3 regions of the Sulfurospirillum sp. 1612 genome follow, and region 3 is predicted to be linked to each of the others. Evidence: riboswitches for the same ligand, from Rfam matches in the RefSeq annotation. Region 3 holds a riboswitch; each other region holds the start of a gene.
The links. A riboswitch is a leader RNA that binds a small molecule or an ion and turns the genes downstream of it on or off. The one in region 3 is predicted to bind thiamine pyrophosphate.
Positions count from the first base shown of each region.

Region 1 (6,289 bases), 100 kb from region 3:
AACAAGTGCGGCTTGGGAGCCTAGCATCGGACTCAATAAGTGTTGGGCTTGTTCTAATTCATTGACGACAATCTTCTTATCAAAAAAAGCAGCAGCAGCGAGAATAATCATCGCACTATTGATGGCCCAGCCGATGAGCATGGAGACAAAGGTATCGGTAAATTCATATTTTAATTGCTTTTTCATAATCGTCGCATCTTCTTTGTTCCATTGTCTGCTTTGAATCACCTCAGAATGCAAAAAAAGATTATGCGGCATCACCACAGCACCCAGTACGGCCATGACGATAATCATCGAGCCATCGGGAATGCTAATACTCACCCAACTTTTGAGCGCTTCGGGCCAATCAATCGTGACGATACTCATCTCATATAAAAAAGAAAACCCAATAATTGAGACAAATCCGATAATCAATTTTTCTAACCTATTGTAAGTATTGGTAAATAATAATACCAGCACTACGGCCAAAATCATCACCGCACCGATGACAATGGGAATATTAAAAAGCATCTGTAATGCAATCGCACCACCGAGTATTTCAGCCAATCCGGTCGAGATAATCGCTAGCAATGCACTTAAGAGAATCAACCTCGCAACATGAATATTGAGATGTTTCATCGCAGATTCTGCCAAGCAATCTCCGGTGACAATACCAAGCTGAGCCACATTATGCTGTAACAAAATCAACATCACCGTAGAGAGCGTCACCATCCACAATAGTGTGTATCCAAACATCGAACCCGCTGCTATATTTGAAGCCCAATTTCCTGGGTCAATAAAGCCAACAGTCACCAGCAAACCGGGACCTAGGTATTGAAAGATTTCACTCAAGCCATATTTCTTTTTATGCTCAGGATTGGGTGTAAAAAATGATTTAATCCTCATGATACCTCCAATGATTATTACGATTCAATAAGACTCAAACCTACTTTTCCCGTCTCATAATCAACCGATACGACTGTGATTTGTGGCAAATATTGGTTGAGGGCTAAGACTTCCAGAGGATGGGATATTCTTTTTTCACGCATCTTTGAGATGTGAATCATCCCATCATGTTTTAATCCAATATCTACAAAAGCACCAAAATCAGTGATATTGCGCACGATTCCTGAGACCACACTGCCCTCTTTTATCATGGTGATGTCAGTAACATCATTTTTAAAAGGGATAGCCGGTAATGTACTTCGTGGATCAAAACCCGGTTTTTTCAGTTCAAAAATAATATCTTTGAGTGTCAACACGCCAACACCCAACGTGGATGCACACGCATTGAGATTGATAGAGTCCAAATCCATCGGTTCAAGTTTTTGGGCAATAGTATAACTCTCAGGATGAATGCCACTATTGTCAAATGGATTCTCACCCTCTTTGATGCGGATAAATCCGGCCGCTTGTTCGTAGGCCTTTTGCCCCAAGCCTTTGACTTTAAGTAAATCTGATTTGGTACGAAAATTACCATTTTCATTGCGATATTTTATGATATTTGCCGCAATACTCGGCCCAATACCTGCGACATAAGAGAGCAAAGAGAGGGATGCTGAGTTGATATCCACCCCTACGCGATTGACAAGATCGGTAGTGATATCACGAAGTTTTTTTTCTAATAATTTTTGATTGACATCATGTTGATATTGTCCAATTCCCAATGATTTGGGATCAATTTTCACAAAAGTAGCCATCGGGTCTCGCAACCGTTGGGCGATGGAGATGGCGCCTCGTATCGTCACATCTAGCATAGGATATTCATCTTGTGCCAATTTTGAAGCAGAATAGATTGACGCTCCCGCTTCTGAGACAACCGTATAGTCGAGTTTGATACCATCACGATTGAGCTTGGCAAAGAACTCTTGCGTTTCTCTTGAGGCCGTTCCATTTCCAATGGCCACCGCCCTAATATGATATTTTTCTGTGAGTTTTGCTACGGTTTTTTTAGAGTTTTCATAATCATTTTTGGGTGCGGTTGGATAAATCACCACATGTTCTAAATAATTACCGTTTTCATCGATAACAGCCAGTTTACAGCCACTCACAAAGGCAGGATCCACCCCTAATATCACACGCTTTGTCACCGGTGGCGTGAGCAGAAGCTGTGCTAAATTTTTACCAAAAACCGTGACAGCCGCTTCATCGGCTCGCTCTTTTAAAATCGCATGAACTTCACGCTCAATAGAAGGAAAAAGCAATCGTTTAAAACCATCTAAATACGCGTCAAAAAGAAGCGCCTTGGAATCTGCCGCATTGTGGGGGATGGTGTGTCTTTTGATGTCTGCTTCTACCCGCTCTAGGGCAATGGATATTTTAACACTCAACTCTTTTTCATGAACTCCTCTCATGATAGCCAAATAACGATGCGATGGTATGTAGGATATCTTTTCTTTTTTATCTATAAAGTTTTTAAAGAGACCCTTTTCTTGAAAGTTTTTTGTTTTTTTAATCTCCATAATCCCAGAGCGAAGCATACTCGCTCGAAGCGCCTCTCGGTTGTTAGAATCTTCTGCATAGCGTTGGGCTAAAATATCTTGGGCTCCTTTGATAGCGGCATCAATCGAGGTAATGGTCTCATTTAAAAAATTCTGAGCCAGCTGACGAAGTGCTGCAATACTATGCCTTCCGCTTTGGAGTTGCTGCGCCAATGGCTCTAAACCACTAGCAATCGCCATACCCCCACGTGATGTTTTGTTCTCTTTAAAGGGGCGATAAATATCCTCTAAGACTCTCAGATTATCCGCCGCTTCAATGCGTTTTCGTATCGCATCACTCAAAGTGGCGCGCTCTTGAATCAGTCGGGTGATTTCTTCTTTTTTTTCTAATAATCTTTTGCTGCTAAGATACAACGTCTCAAACTCACGCAACACTTCATCACTCGCCCCACCACTCATCTCTTTTCGGTAGCGTGCGATAAAGGGAATCGTAGCCCCATCTTGTAATAATTTCAAAATATTTTCTATTTGCTGTTTTGATAGCGTTGTCTTTTGCACCAGATGTGCGATTAATCTGCTCATTCATGATCTCTTTATTGGAATATTTTTCATGTTCTAATCATATCATTTCAACCATAAAAATCATATCATGATAGAGAGAAAATTAAGTTGCAATTTAATCTAAGTTTGTATAATTCAAGTCATTAGTATTGTTTATGGGGTGCCCACAATAATGGCTGAGATAAAACCCAACACATTCTATTTTAGAATCGAATGAACCTGATCCCGATAATGCGGGCGTAGGAAAAAGGTAAAATAATTATGAAAAACAAATCCACATCATGGCGATACATCTTTTGCATCCTCTTGCTCACCACTTTGCTTCAAGCACAAAGCGAAAAACCCACTTTGGTAGTATATGCTTATGCTTCCTTTGCTGCTTCTTGGGGGCCTGGGCCTAAAATCAAAGCGGCTTTTGAGAAAAAGTATCATTGTAATTTAAAGTTTGTCACCACATCCAGTGCGATTAGTGCCTTGCGCAAAATCCAACTTGAGGGCAAAAATACCAAAGCCGATATCTTGATGGGATTGGACAAAAGTTCTGCCAATATCGCTAGAAAAACGCATCTCTTTATGGAACATGGTATCGATACTTCCGCACTCTCTCTTCCGATTGCATGGCATGATACCATCTTTTTGCCCTTTGATTATAGCTATTTTTCTTTTGTCTATGATGCCCATAAAACCCACAAGGTCCCGCACTCTTTTGATGCCCTCTTAAAAATGCCAAAAGATTTTAAAATCATCATCGAAGACCCAAGATCATCCACGCCAGGCTTGGGACTTTTGCTCTGGATTAAGGCGGTCTATGGTGATAAAGCGGGTGATTATTGGAGGCAATTATCACCACACATTCTCACCATCACCAAAAGTTGGTCTGAGGCTTATGGCCTCTTTTTAAAAGGCGAAGCGGCGATGGTATTGTCCTACACGACCTCTCCGGCTTATCACATCATCGAAGAGCACAAATCAAACTATAAAGCCGCCCCTTTTAAAAACGGGCATTATGCGCAAATCGAAGTCTCTGCCTTACTAAAATCATCGCCGCATAAAGCGTTGGCAAAAAAGTTTTTGGCGTTTACCCTCAGTGAGACTTTTGCCAATATTATCCCCACAACCAACTGGGCCTATCCCGTCATCAAAACCAAACAAGGCTTGCCTAAAGGATTTGAATCTTTGTACATACCCACGCACATGCTCCTACTCGATGACAAAGAGATAGAGACCAATAAAAAACACTATCTTGATGAATGGCTCAATGCCTTATAAAGATCTGTTTTGTGATTAAAAATATCTGGAGATTTCGCGCCGCTATTCTTCCTGGTAGCATCATAGCTTTGAGTTTTTTATTGTTGGCATTGAGTATCTTTTATATCCTTTTTTTGCACACCAATCAGATAGAATTTTCCTTTAATTTTCTCAATCACCGCATCATCCATCTTATCGAATTTACGATTTTTCAAGCCTTTTTATCCACACTTTTATCGCTTATAATCGGCACCTTGTTAGCCTGGTCATTAGCCCATCAAAATGCATTTTTTGGCAGAAATCTTCTGATTGCACTCCTCTCTTCTTCTTTGGTCTTACCCACGCTCATCGTTGTATTTGGCATCATTTCAATTCTGGGCAATAATGGCTGGGTCAATAGAGCACTCTTGTCCCTTTTTGATACTTCCTTGGGTAATTTTGTTTATGGGCTCAGTGGTATTTTAGTCGCTCACGTTTATCTCAATGCTTCCTTTGCCGCAAGGAGCATCTTGCATGTGTTTGAATCCATTCCAAAAGAGCGGTACAAACTATCCAAAAGTCTTGGTTTTTCTGTTTTGACACGATTTGTACTCATAGAATTTCCTGCGATAAAAAATTCACTCAAGAGTATCGCCTCAACCATATTTCTACTCTGTTTTACCTCATTTGCTATCGTTTTAGTATTGGGTGGGTCTCCTGCATATAACACGCTTGAAGTCTCTATCTATGAAGCCATACGAATCGATTTTGATATACCGATGGCCTTGAAATTAGCACTCATTCAGCTTAGTATCACGTTTTTTTTGGTCATTTTATCGTCCAATTTTCATACAGGATTATCCAATATCAAAACCGCCAGCACCCCCGTGCCCTGGCGTGAACCCATAGCAACACATCGCGTGCAAATTTTGATAATTTTGCTCTGTTCCTTTTTGTTTATCCTGCCACTTATCTCGATTGTAGTGGATGGTTTGGGAGCCAATTTTGGGAGGATATTTCACGATGCTCTCTTTTTAAAGTCACTCTTTACTAGTATCTTGATAGCCTCTTGTTCTAGTATCATGACAGTTATCTGTGCCCTGTTGATGAGTGATGCACGGAGGAATTTTAACATCAACCACCGCATCAAAAAATCAAAAGCACGCACGCTGATTGATTTACTCATCGCCTTTAGTGGCAATATTTACTTAGCCATCCCGTCGCTAATTTTAGGATTGGGATTTTTTATGTTTTCACAAACATTTCAAGGCCCTCAGGTACTTTGGGCTCTTTTGGCTCTTTTATCTGCCAATATATTAATGTCGCTACCCTTTGCCCTCTCCATTCTCTATCCCTCCATGCAAAAAATTGCACAACGCTATGATAAATTGGCTTTTTCTTTGAATTTAGAGGGAAAATCCCGCTGGTTTTATTGCGAATGGCCCTACCTCAAAACCTCTGTGGCGTATGTAGCCGCACTCTCTTTTTGTCTCTCTCTTGGAGATTTAGGCGTCATTGCGCTGTTTGGCAGTGATGAGATTACGACGCTACCTTGGTATCTTTATGGATTAATGGGCTCTTATAATACCAAAGATGGCGCCGGTGTCGCATTGATGCTGTTGGTGTTGACCCTGAGTATTTTCATCTTGCTACCCAAAGTTTTTACAAGGAATTTTCGTGCTACAAATCAATAATATTACCTATACTTACGAACAAAACGATATCCATACGCGCTACGACTTTACCGGCAGTGTGGCACAAAATGAGATTGTCGGAGTCATTGGGCACAGTGGCAGTGGCAAATCAACCTTTTTGGATTTGATTGCTGGATTTTTGGAGCCTCAAAGCGGTACGATTCTTTTTGAGGGCCAAGATATCAGCAGGCAAGAGCCTCAAAAACGCCCGCTGACGATACTGTTTCAAAAATACAATACGTTTGAGCATTTGAGCGTCATCAAAAATGTACTTTTAGGCATCACCTCATCGCTAAAACCCAAAAGTGAAGACATTCATGAGGCCAAAACGATTTTAAAAGAGGTCAAATTAGAAGGATTTGAGGACAAAATCACCGCATCGCTCTC
Region 1 is NZ_CP140614.1:1,898,547-1,904,835, forward strand. Features, by position in the region: gene SFB89_RS09435 (Nramp family divalent metal transporter) at 1-885, opposite strand, end outside; gene SFB89_RS09440 (helix-hairpin-helix domain-containing protein) at 903-3,002, opposite strand; TPP riboswitch at 3,128-3,244, shown strand; gene thiB (thiamine ABC transporter substrate binding subunit) at 3,243-4,250, shown strand; gene SFB89_RS09450 (ABC transporter permease subunit) at 4,262-5,902, shown strand; gene SFB89_RS09455 (thiamine ABC transporter ATP-binding protein) at 5,886-6,289, shown strand, end outside.
Region 1: it holds a riboswitch for thiamine pyrophosphate, as region 3 does, so the genes downstream of both, thiB (thiamine ABC transporter substrate binding subunit) here and thiS (sulfur carrier protein ThiS) in region 3, are expected to answer to the same signal.

Region 2 (6,289 bases), 540 kb from region 3:
TGCCCAGCAGCAGCATTTGGAATATATCGCGCATTATGATACGCTGACAAAGCTCCCCAATCGTGTATTGTTATCTGATCGTTTGAATCACGCCTTAGCGCAAGCGGACCGACACCAAAATTCACTCGCTGTGGTCTATTTGGATTTGGACGGATTTAAATATATCAACGACCAATACGGTCATGAAAGTGGGGATTTGTTTTTGAGTGCCATGGCACAACGGTTGCAAAAAACGCTTCGCAAGATGGATACGATTGCACGATTGGGCGGCGATGAGTTTGTCGTCATTTTGCCTGATCTTAAAAATCATAGCGATAGCATTCCTCTTTTGGAGCGATTATTACAAGCAAGTTCAAAAAAAATTATTATTAAAAATACAGAACTCAATGTTTCGGCGAGTTTGGGGGTGACTTTTTTTGATGCGGGTGATAAGATAGATGCTGATCAACTGTTGCGACAAGCCGATCATGCAATGTATCAAGCTAAAATTTCCGGAAAAAACCGCTACCATATTTTTGATTTAATCAAAGATGAAAAAATACGTACGAACAACGAACAGATAGAAGAGATCAAAACAGCTTTATCTCAAGGGGAGTTTGTGTTGTATTATCAACCTAAAGTCAATATGCGAAGTGGTGAGGTTTTGGGTGTTGAGGCATTGATTCGGTGGAACCATCCTCAAAGAGGGCTCTTGGCTCCTTGTCACTTTTTGCCGGTCATGGAAGGACATCCTCTATCCATAACTCTTGGGTCATGGGTATTAGAAACGGCCATGCAACAGATTGAAATATGGAAAAAACAGGGAATATTTATGAATGTGAGCGTCAATATCGATGCCTTGCAATTTCAAAATCATGATATTGTAAAAGAGCTAGAGATGCTCCTCTCTTCTCATCCTCTTGCTCATAATGCTATCTCTTTAGAAATTCGAGAAACCAATGCACTTGAAGATATTATTCATGTCATTGAGGTGATGCAAGCGTGTCAAAAACTTGGTATTTCATTTTCTTTAGATGACTTTGGGACGGGATATTCCTCTTTGACCTATCTCAAAAGATTGCCGGTCAAAGAGCTCAAAATCGATCAAACTTTTGTTTGTGATATGCTAGAAGATACCGATAATTTTGTGATTTTAAATGGTATCTTGGGACTTGCTAAAGCGTTTCACAAGGAGATTATTGCTGAGGGCGTTGAGAGTATTGAGCATGGTGTCATGCTGTTGCGTATGGGATGTGACAGAGCACAAGGCTATATCATTGCCCATCCGATGCCTGCAGATGAAATCGCTCAATGGAGGGAGACATGGAAACCTGATATTCGGTGGGAAAAGAGCCATGCATTGTCTCCTGAACATATTCCCTTGATACAAGCGGCGATGGAACATCGATCTTGGATTTCAAGTATCAAAAATTATTTGAGTGTGCCACATCAACAGATGCCGGTTTTAAATCATGCTGAATGTGATTTTGGTACCTGGCTTTATAATCAAGGCATCGCACAATATCATGATAATCCACACGTGCAAAAAATCCAAGAGATTCACAATCGTATTCATGATGAGGTGCATGATATCATTCACAAATTTCACTCTCACACTTTAAAAAATATTCCAAAGAAGCTTGAGTACATTGATCAATGCAGTCGTGAATTGGATGATGCGTTAGAAGAGTTTATTGAGAGTTTGGTTTGAAAATTTATGCCAAGTGGCACCAGCATCCTATCTCATGATCATTCACCATGCCACATGCTTGCATAAAGGCATAAAGGGTCACCGAGCCGACAAATTTAAAACCGCGTTTTTTGAGATCTTTGGTCATAGCATCTGAAATTTTGGATTGGGTTAAGGCCTCTTTGGCATCATGATGATGATTGATGATGGCGCGACCTCCTACATAATTCCAAAAATAACGATCCAGTGAGCCGTATTCCTTTTTGATTTTCAAAAAACCTTTGGCATTGTCAATGATGGATTCAATCTTCGCTCTGTGTTTGATAACCTGACCGCTCTCAAGAATCCGAACGACATCTTTTTCTCCATATTGTGCTACGTTTTCCAATTCAAACCCTTCAAATGCCTCACGGTATCCTTCGCGTCGTTTGAGTATCATGAGCCAGCTAAGACCCGCACTTTGGGTTTCCAGACAAAAGAGTTCAAAAAGCGCACGATCATCATGAAGCGGTTTGCCCCACTCTTTATCATGATACTCCACATAAAGAGGCTCATTAAGCTTGACCCAGCTACAGCGTTGTTGGTGCATCAGATTCCTTTCTTTTGGAAAAATATAAATAATCTATCATGATAACATAAGAGCGTTGAGAATGATAGGCTTGAAAATAAGTAGAAATCATTGTATAATCGGACACTATAAAATTAGTGCTAGGAGTGCCGGGAAAACCGGCTGAGATAAAGAATAGTGATTCTTTGACCCTTTCACCTGATCTGGGTAATGCCAGCGTAGGAAAGCCAAATTGACACACCATACTTTCACCATCTCTTTTCTCTCTTTTCACTAATCTTTTACTATAAGGAAGATTATGAAACATTGTCTAACCATCGCAGGTTCCGATAGTAGCGGAGGCGCGGGAATTCAAGCGGATTTAAAAACATTTAGTGCGCACGGTACCTTTGGGATGAGTGTGATTACTGCGGTGACCGCTCAAAATACCCAAGGGGTCTTTGATGTGCAAGATATCTCCCCCTCTACTATTGCCAAACAGATTGAAGCCATTTTTGATGATATTCGCGTCGATGGTCTCAAAATCGGTATGGTCTCCCGTCCCGAGACGATTGAGGTAATCGCCACAACACTTCAAAAATACTCCCTTCCGCCACTTGTTGTGGATCCGGTCATGATTTCAAAAAGCGGATTTGACCTGCTTCAAAGTGATGCCAAAAAAGCATTGATTGAGCTGTTGGTTCCCATGGCAACCATCATCACGCCCAATATCCTCGAAGCTGAAGTGATGCTCAATCATAAAATAAAAACATTAGAAGATATGATGGATGCGGCCAAAGAGCTCCATGCTTTTGGCTCTTCTTATGTACTGATCAAAGGAGGGCATCACATCGAAGATGCTACCGATGTGTTGTTTGATGGCTCCCACGTGTTTTGTTTAACAAAAGAGCGCATTGATACGATCAATACCCATGGTACCGGATGCACGCTCTCATCTGCCATTGCAGCCAATTTGGCACAAGGGATGAATGTGCGTGATGCGGTGGATGCCGCCAAAAAATACATCACAGAAGCGATTAAACAAGGCTTTGCGATTGGTCAGGGTGTGGGACCGGTGCATCATTTTTATAATTTTTATCACAATCAGGAGTAGAATATATGAATCAAGATACGATGAGGCTAAGTGGCTTCCAACTTTTTGCGCTATGGTTTGGCGCAGCGATTTCATTGGCAGAGATATTTACCGGTGGATTTTTGGCGCCTTTGGGCTTTATCGATGGATTAAAAGCGATTTTATTGGGACATCTCATCGGTGGGATTGTGCTGATTTTAGGAGGGGTGATTGGGGCTAACAGTAAGTTGCCTGCGATGATGAGTACGCGTATTTCATTTGGAAAATATGGCTCATATCTTTTTTCACTTTTTAATGTTTTGCAACTCATCGGCTGGACGGCGGTGATGATTATCTCAGGAGGACGCGCGGCCAATGAGCTAGGAAAAAGCCTTTTTGGCTTTGATAATATCCTAAGCTGGTCTTTATTGATTGGCATTTTGATTCTTTTATGGATTCTGTTAGGGAAAGAGGGCTTTAAAAAACTCAACGTCATTGCTGTTGTGTTACTTTTTGCTTTGACCTTGCTACTTTGTTTTGTTGTTTTTAGAGAAAGTAGCGTCTTTCAAAGTGCTAATAGTGGCAAGATGAGTTTTGGCTCAGCGTTAGAACTCAGTGTCATCATGCCGCTCTCTTGGCTCCCGTTAATCGCCGATTACACCCGATTTTCACAGAAAAAAAGCACGGGACTTTTGGGGAGTTTCTTTGGGTATTTTCTGGGCAGTTCTTTGATGTATACCATCGGTTTAGCCGTGGCGATTTACTCCAAAGATGGTGATGTGACGGTGATGATGAGTGCGATGCATCTGGGATTTTTTGCCTTGTGTATTGTCCTCTTATCGACGGTCACGACCACATTTTTGGATGCCTATTCTGCGGGGGTAACCTTTTTAAATGTGTTTCCAAAGTTCAGTGAGCGAACCGTTGCTTTTGTGATGGGGTTGATTGGTTTGGTGATTGCCATCGTCGCACCGATTGAAGAGTATGAAAACTTTCTTTATGCGATTGGTTCAGTGTTTGCGCCACTTTTTGCAATCTTATTGAGCGATTATTTCTTTTTCAAAAAAGAGCGTATTGACGAAAACCTTAACCTACATATTGGGGCATTGATAATTTGGGCTATTGGGGTTTATTTATATTATCAGTTTATAACATTAGACCTCTTAATTGGAGCGACATTACCGACGATGTTAGCCACGGCGTTATTGTTTGTGATAACTAAAAAAGGAATAAAAACATGGATATTAGAACAGAAATAAATCAAGCATTAGAGAAAATCAAAAGAGAAAAACCGCTCATCTATCATATCACCAATTATGTGACGGTGAATGATTGTGCTAATGTCGTTTTGGCTATTGGTGCGAGTCCCGTGATGGCCGATGAGGTGCAAGAAGTGGCCGAGATGGTGAGCTTTTGTGGGGCATTAGTGTTAAATATCGGTACTAGCAATACCCGTGTATTGGAGTCTATGATTGTAGCCGGACGGGCTGCTAATGCCAAAAATATCCCCGTGATCTTAGACCCGGTGGGTATTGGTGCTACTGCGTTTCGGTTTAAATCCGTAGAAAAATTGATGCAAAATGTCAAATTTAGTGTGATTCGAGGCAATATGGCTGAGATCAAAACCATCGCAGGGCTAGAAGCCAAAAGCGCAGGGGTGGACTCTTTGGAAGATGAGAAAGAGAGCCCTAAGATTGCGCAAGCCTTGGCGAAGCATCTTGGCTGTGTGGTTGCCATCACGGGTCAAATAGATAGTATTTCAGATGGAGAGCGTACCTATCTTTTGAGTAATGGACATAGTAATCTTTCCAAAGTCACGGGGACGGGGTGTATGAGTAGCTCTTTGATAGGAAGCTTTTTAGGTGCAAAAAACACTCCTTTAATCAGTGCCATCGGGGGTATTTGGAGTATGAGTATGGCGGGAGAGATGGCAGTAACACAGTTAGATGATATTCATAAAATGGGAAGTTTTCGAATCCTTTTGATGGATGAAATCGGTCAGTTAAGGGGGGAAACTTTTGATAAAAGAGGTAAAATAGAACAATATAAGTAAATTATTTTATACTTAATATGCTTTTTATCTTTAAAAATGTACAATGGCGAAACATTAAACTTCGTGAAGGACTATGATGAACAAATACGCAATAAAGTTAGCCCAAACGTGTTTGGGATGTAAAAAGCCATCGTGTCAAACCGGTTGTCCTGTCAATACTCCTATTGCGGAGATGATTCGACTTTTCTTAGCAGGCGATATCAAAAAAGCAGGACAAATGCTGTTTGATAACAATCCTCTTTCTGTTATTTGTTCGTTAGTTTGTCCTCATGAAAAACACTGTGAAGGGCATTGTGTGCTCAACAAAAAGCAAACAGCGGTGAGCGTGGGAAGTATTGAAAACTATATTTCTGATTTGTATATTAATGATGTGCAAAATACCAAACCTCAGACTAACGGGCACAAAATCGCCATCATCGGGAGCGGACCGGCTGGGATTGCATTGGCTTTTATTATGGCGACCAAAGGGTATGAGATCACGATGTATGATTCTAATGATAAAATTGGAGGCGTATTGCGCTATGGTATTCCAGATTTTAGACTCAACAAAGAGACGCTTGATATTTTAATTACCAAACTACAGCAACTCGGTGTCATCATCCGCCCAAATATCACCATCGGGAAAAATATCACGGTGAGTGACTTTTTTAGAGATGGCTTCAAAGCCGTGTTTATCGGCACAGGGGTTTGGTCTCCTAAGAAGCTTGATATCAAAGGCGAGAGTTTGGGGCATGTGCACTTTGCAATCGATTATTTGAAAAGTCCAAGTGTCTATCGTCTTGGGAAAAAAGTTGTCGTTTTGGGTGCGGGTAATGTCGCCATGGACGTAGCAAGAACGGCGGTGAGAAATGGGGCACGAGAAGTTTATATTATGTATCGTAAGGGTATGGATGATATCCCTGCCTCCAATCATGAAGTCGAATGTGCAAAGATTGATGGGGTAAAATT
Region 2 is NZ_CP140614.1:166,093-172,381, forward strand. Features, by position in the region: gene SFB89_RS00865 (bacteriohemerythrin) at 1-1,690, shown strand, start outside; gene SFB89_RS00870 (DNA-3-methyladenine glycosylase I) at 1,695-2,258, opposite strand; TPP riboswitch at 2,370-2,479, shown strand; gene thiD (bifunctional hydroxymethylpyrimidine kinase/phosphomethylpyrimidine kinase) at 2,536-3,330, shown strand; gene cytX (putative hydroxymethylpyrimidine transporter CytX) at 3,336-4,547, shown strand; gene thiM (hydroxyethylthiazole kinase) at 4,526-5,341, shown strand; gene SFB89_RS00890 (NAD(P)-dependent oxidoreductase) at 5,418-6,289, shown strand, end outside.
Region 2: it holds a riboswitch for thiamine pyrophosphate, as region 3 does, so the genes downstream of both, thiD (bifunctional hydroxymethylpyrimidine kinase/phosphomethylpyrimidine kinase) here and thiS (sulfur carrier protein ThiS) in region 3, are expected to answer to the same signal.

Region 3 (6,289 bases):
CAAAATGGTGTATTTTTCACCAACACAAACAACAAAAAAGGTATTGGAGTGTATCGCTCACAACTTGGGTGCTGAGGTGGTTGAAGATTTGGATCTCACCTATGCGCAACAGACAAAAACAACAAGAGTATGCTCAGATGAGATCGTTATTATCGGTGCTCCGGTATATGCAGGACGCTTGAGTGCTGAGGCGATGGCACGATTGAAACAGTTGCGTGCCAATAATACGCTTGCAATCCTCGTCGTCGTGTATGGGAATAGAGCATTTGAAGATGCACTATTAGAGTTAAAACATTTCGTGATAACATTGGGCTTTACGCCGATTGCCGGAGGTGCTTTTATAGGAGAACACTCGTACTCAACGGCAAAAACTCCAATCGCACAGGGAAGACCTGATGCGTTAGATTTGCAAAAAATAGCAGCATTTGCCAAAAAAATTAAAGATAAAATCAACAACGTATCACCCACTTGCCTGCCAATGGATTTAGAAGTGCCTGGTAATTTTCCCTACAAAGAGGCGATGCCACCCAACAGTGTGGCGCCTTTGAGTGATTATGAGCTCTGTAGTGTATGTGGTGCATGTATCGATGTGTGCCCCACTGGGGCGATATTTTTAGATGAGCAAATTCAAACCAATGCGACATTGTGCATTCGCTGTTGTGCCTGCATCAAAAATTGCCCAAGTGAGGCAAGAGTGGTTGAAGATAGCGCATGGAAGGCGATGGCTGAGAGATTAAATACCAATTGTCAAGCACGTAAAGAGCCTGAATTTTTTCTATAAAATCTAAGTAAAAATCAATAGATTTTAAGATTTGATAATCGTCTCTAGTGCCTCCACTTTGGCTCGCATATCTACTGCCATTGTCAGCTCCGTAACTAGGGCAAAACTTTTGGCGCCTCGTTTGATAATCTCGCTCAAGTTGTGCTCTTTGATGCCGCCGATGGCGACAAAAGGAATAGGGATATTTTGAGCGACAAACTCTAAGTATTCGACCCCGACAGTGGCATAATCTTTGGTTTTAGTATCATAAATCGGTCCGACTCCGATGTAATCAGCTCCAAGTTCCACCGCTTCTAGGGCTTGCTCTTTGGAGTGAGTGGAGAGCCCGATGATTTTGTCATCGCCGATGAGTTTCCGCACCTTCTCTAGAGGCCAATCATCTTGTCCGATGTGTACGCCATCGGCATCGACCATCATGGCGAGTTCTACGTGATCGTTGATGATGAAAACGACGCCGGCTTTGCGTGTCATCTCTCTTAAAATCAAAGCCTCTTCATACATCTCTTTCAAACTTTTGTCTTTTTCACGATATTGGATGACTGTGATACCACAATCTATCATATCGCGTACGATTTCAATATTGCTTCTGCCATTTGAAAATTTTGAGAAGGTAATACCATAAATTCCCTCAGGTAACACTCTTTTTTGATGGCGTTCCATCAACTCTTTTTCTAAGTAATAAAGCTCATAACGCAAGGCTTCATAACTTTTGCCGATGTGATACATATCTTCTGTGGTTTTTAGGATCTCTTCGATGACACGGATGGCTTCAAGTGCACGTTTAAAGTTGGCAAAGATACTCTGTGCGATGGAGGCTTTTTTGTCAATTTTGCTAGCGGTGGAGATGCCTTTGCCGATATCATGATCAGCGTCGCGATACTTCAACAGATGCGTATCGACGCTTGAGAGATTTTTTCGGATTTTGTGACGGATATCGCGCAGTTTTTTGGTAAGATTTTCATCTTCAAAATGAAACCGACAAATATCCTCGACCACACGAATTCCCTCTGCTGCACGATTGACATTGGCATCTAAGATTCTGTATATTTTTATCATGTTATATTCCTTCCCAATTTTTATACACGGGCTCATAGCCCATGCTTTGGATGCGCTCGATGACGTGCGTCGTGTCTCTTGCATCACTAATTTCAAACTGTGGTTCGGTTTTGGCTTTTGTGTAGCCGCCGACTTCGGTTTTGGAGCCTGCTGAGAATTTTGTCGCACAAATTTTGAGTAAATTATCTCTAAATTCTGCGGTTTCTCTTGTTGAGATATTGATATCAGCACGTGGTAAAAAGAGACGATACGCACACATAATCTGCACAAACGTTGTATCATCTAAGAGGCTAAGAGGTTGAAATCCCCCTTCGGCTTCATTGATGCGTGGCAAGGAGAGTCCCACTTCACACTCTAAGTACTTGTCACTGAGATATTTGGCATGAAGTCCACCAAAAAAAGCTTCAGGAAGAATCTCACCCAAACCAAAAAGCGGCCCGATATTGATGTTTCTAAATCCTGCTTTTGCACCACGTTCAGGTGCATCGAGGCGGTATTGGTAGTTTGTTTTTTCTCCACTAATATGCACCTGTTGGTAGATGGTTTTATCATAAACTTCTTGATAAACCGTGAGCGCATCGACGCCAGCTTCAAAGAGTTGATGGTACTCCTTTTCATCCATGGGTGCCACTTCGATGGCTACTTGTGCAAAATGACGTCTTAATATTTTAGCAACATCGATGAGGTAGCTAAGCGGGGTGATTTTTTTAGATTCACCGGTCAAAAACAAGATATGTTTGATACCCGTTTTGGCAATTTCTTGCGCTTCGATTTCAACCTCTTCTAAGCTGAGTTTGTTTCTTTTGATGCGATTTTGTTTGCTAAAGCCACAATAAAGACAATGGCTACTGCAGTAGTTGGATACGTAAATGGGAAGGTATAAGCTGATGGTATACCCAAAGTGTTGCACCGTCACCTCATGCGCACGTCTAGCGAGAGCTTCTAAATGTTGTTTGGCTCTTGGGGATAGGAGATTTAAAAAATCATACCAATCGAGCGTTTTTTTCTCGATGGATTCAAAAATCATAGTATCAGTGACATGGTCAAAATAATCCTTAAAATCAAATTCTTCATACGCTTTTAATTGTGCTAAAAAACTCATGATTGACGCTCTTGGTGTAAAAACCCTGTCAGAGGAGAAGAGGCTTGGGCATATTTACTTTTTTTGGCGAGTTTTGCCAAATGGGCCATCCTGCCTGCTTGCACGGCGAGTGAAAATGCATGCCCTGCCATCATGGGGTCTTCTGCTGTGGCGATTGCGGTATTGACTAAAACTCCATCCGCTCCCATCTCCATGGCATGTGCGGCGTGTGAAGGCATCCCGATACCGGCATCGACGATGACGGGAAGATTACTATTTTCGATAATGAGTTCAATCAGACTCTGCGTCTCTAGCCCACGGTTTGAGCCAATCGGAGCACCCAGAGGCATGACTGTGCTCGCACCGGCATCTTCAAGTTTTTTGCACGTGACCAAATCGGGGTTGATATAAGGTAAGACGACAAATCCATCTTTGGCGAGTATTTTAGTCGCTTTGATGGTCTCTTCGTTGTCTGGCATCAAGTATTTACTCTCATGAATAATCTCGATTTTTACAAAATTACCACAGCCAAATTCTCTAGCAATATTGGCGATTCTTACCGCTTCTTCAGCATTTCTTGCTCCTGATGTATTGGGAAGCAAGGTGATATTTTTAGGAATATAATTGAGGATATTGTCCTGTGGATTATCAAGATTCACTCTTCTGAGTGCGATGGTGATGATTTGTGAGCCACTTTGGGCTAGCATCTTTTTGATATCATTTTTATCTCTAAATTTTCCGGTTCCGCACAGCAATCGGTTTGAGAATTCTTTGTCTCCTATTTTTAGTATGTCCCGCATCTATCCCCCTCCCATAAAGGTTATAATTTCTACACGATCTCCCGGATGTAGTAAGGTTTGCTCCCAATTGACTCTTTTTAAAATCTTAAGGTTTAGCTCCACGACGACGTTGGGATTCTCAAGATTTAATGAAGCAATCAAATCGTTCACGTTGGTGTGTTCTGTTTGTATGGTGTGGTTATTGAGTGTCAGCTCCATAATCATGTTCCTTAGTTTGTTGGGTTCCTGAATCTTGGAGGTTGGCATTGCAGAGAGATACGGTGGCATTTTTGTGTAAAGTGTCGCTTTCCTACGCTGGTATTATCCAAATTCAGGTTCAAGGGTTAGAGCCTTAGCTCTTCTCAGCAAAATGCACCCCTAGCACATTCTAATTTTGTAATTTTTGCATCTTTACTCTTATATCGAGCTTAGAACGGGGTTTGAAAGTATCATGATAAGGGGTGGGGTTAGGATTTTTTTTGTGCTAATTCCACTTTGAGATCGGTGAGAAGTTTGGTCTGTTGGACCTCGATATAATGACGGATTCTCTCGATTTCATCCGCAGTTGGAAGAAGATTTAAGACAATGATATTATCTTGGATACTAAAAATATAAGCGGTGATATCAATCAGGGAGAGAAAGTTTTTTTTATTGACAAATTGAAATTGGATGTGCAGTGCTTTATGCAGCAGATTTTTATCAAATTTTTCATCCAAATCACCTTCGGGTACTTCGAGTGACGTGGCATTTTCAGAAATGTTTATGATGTGTCCAGATAAAATCTTTTTCTTTTTCCATGACAAAATAGCATGTATTTTTTGTGCAGGATGAATTCGGGCACTTTTGCGCTCCACGGGAGATGTAGAAGAATATTTGAGATTTCCTAAGATGAGGACGAGCTTGAAATCATCCACCGTTAAAATATCTGCTTTAATCACATCAGGGATGAGATCATGACGGATAAATGTAAAGTGCTCTTTTTTGTAAAAAGAAAGCATAGAGCGGGGAATACGAACTTGTAAAATGCCATTACTAAATCCACTAATATCAACATCTTCGTTGATAGGAATGCCCTTGTAGATATTGTTCAACGTGATTTTATTGGATTTTTTAAAGATATTTTGCAAGGCTTGTATCGGATTGTCCGAATGGTGAAAATCAAAATCTGCGGTACCGTAAAAGATATTTTTTGTGTTAGAAAATTTTGCCATAACAAAGTATTTATCCACGCGGTCCATCAGTTTTTTGTAAGTATCAAGCGGATCGCTTGAGGTGATACCGACTTGCTGGATTTCAAAGCGAAAGATTTGTTTGATTTTGCGGTTGAGTTCGCGTATGAGTGTTTTTGCATCGAGAATCTTCGTATCTTTTAGAAAAATCAAAAACGTATCATGACCTTGATACAAAATAGGACTAAAATTTGTATTTTTGTGGATAAAAGCGATGAAATCTTTGAACCCATAAGTATCCTCCAAATCAATAGTATAGGAGAATTTTACCAAAGAGAACGTCGCGTGATTTTCTTTGGCAGATTGGAGATTTGCTTCGATGATGGCTCGGATAATGTAATCATTGACGATGGTATCTTTTTGCATATTTTGTAATCCATTCTACATTCTGTGATATTTTAATCTATCAGGGATATTCTTACCACTAAGGACTAATTATAACTTACTTGATATAATTATACAATTAATTTCAAGGATAGCAACCATGCGTGAAAAATTTACAAAAGATTTATCTCGATTATACGAACTTGTGAGTCAAAACCAAAAAGAATTAGGAACTTTATATAAATTAGTAGAAGAAGAGGGCTATGTTAATGATGCCGTGAAAATTTATATTGATGAATTTTTAGATGAGTGTGATTTGGCCCATACCAAGGAGAACACTTTGGCTTTATTGAGCCGTTTGATTAGTCTGAGAGATGAGCAATTAAATCAAGTCTTACAACAGCAAGACATCACTAAAAAAGCGCGCGATACCAAACGGGCACTCGCGTATCTTTGGACCAAAAATTTTCACATGAAGCGTCATGAGAAGCTTTTGGAGGTCATCGAAGACGAGCAGCTTTTTAATCCATTTTATCGAACCCTTCTACGAGGGTTTCATGATGTAGGGGTGACGCTTAGTTTGTGGCAATTTGATTGGAATGCTCATATCATTGATACCATCAATCCTCAACTTGAATCTCGTTTTGGCGATGATGCGCTGAAGTATTTATCTGAGAATAATCTCTTGGAAATTGATGAGACTGGAGCCATTAGTGATCGTGCCTATTCTGTCTTGAGTCCTAAAGGTGAGGGGTATGAAGTCTTGACGTATGCACAATATTTTAAAGAAGATGTGCAAACAGTGGTGCATCAACTCGAAACACTCATCCAAGCACTCATGATGCTTGAAGATGAAGATACTCATCAAAAAACAGAATATATCGACTATCTTACTGCATTAAAAGATGCCTTTGCCCAGAAGGATCGAACCAAATTGTTGACCGATTGGAAAGCCGTCGATCGCGCATGGATGAAAATCACCTCGCCGATACAATTAGGTCATCCTTTGGAATATTATGAGGACCATTTTAGAAAAGCG
Region 3 is NZ_CP140614.1:2,002,299-2,008,587, reverse strand. Features, by position in the region: gene SFB89_RS10030 (4Fe-4S binding protein) at 1-781, shown strand, start outside; gene thiE (thiamine phosphate synthase) at 806-1,837, opposite strand; gene thiH (2-iminoacetate synthase ThiH) at 1,839-2,939, opposite strand; gene SFB89_RS10015 (thiazole synthase) at 2,936-3,718, opposite strand; gene thiS (sulfur carrier protein ThiS) at 3,719-3,916, opposite strand; TPP riboswitch at 3,988-4,087, opposite strand; gene SFB89_RS10005 (hypothetical protein) at 4,165-5,292, opposite strand; gene ciaB (invasion protein CiaB) at 5,411-6,289, shown strand, end outside.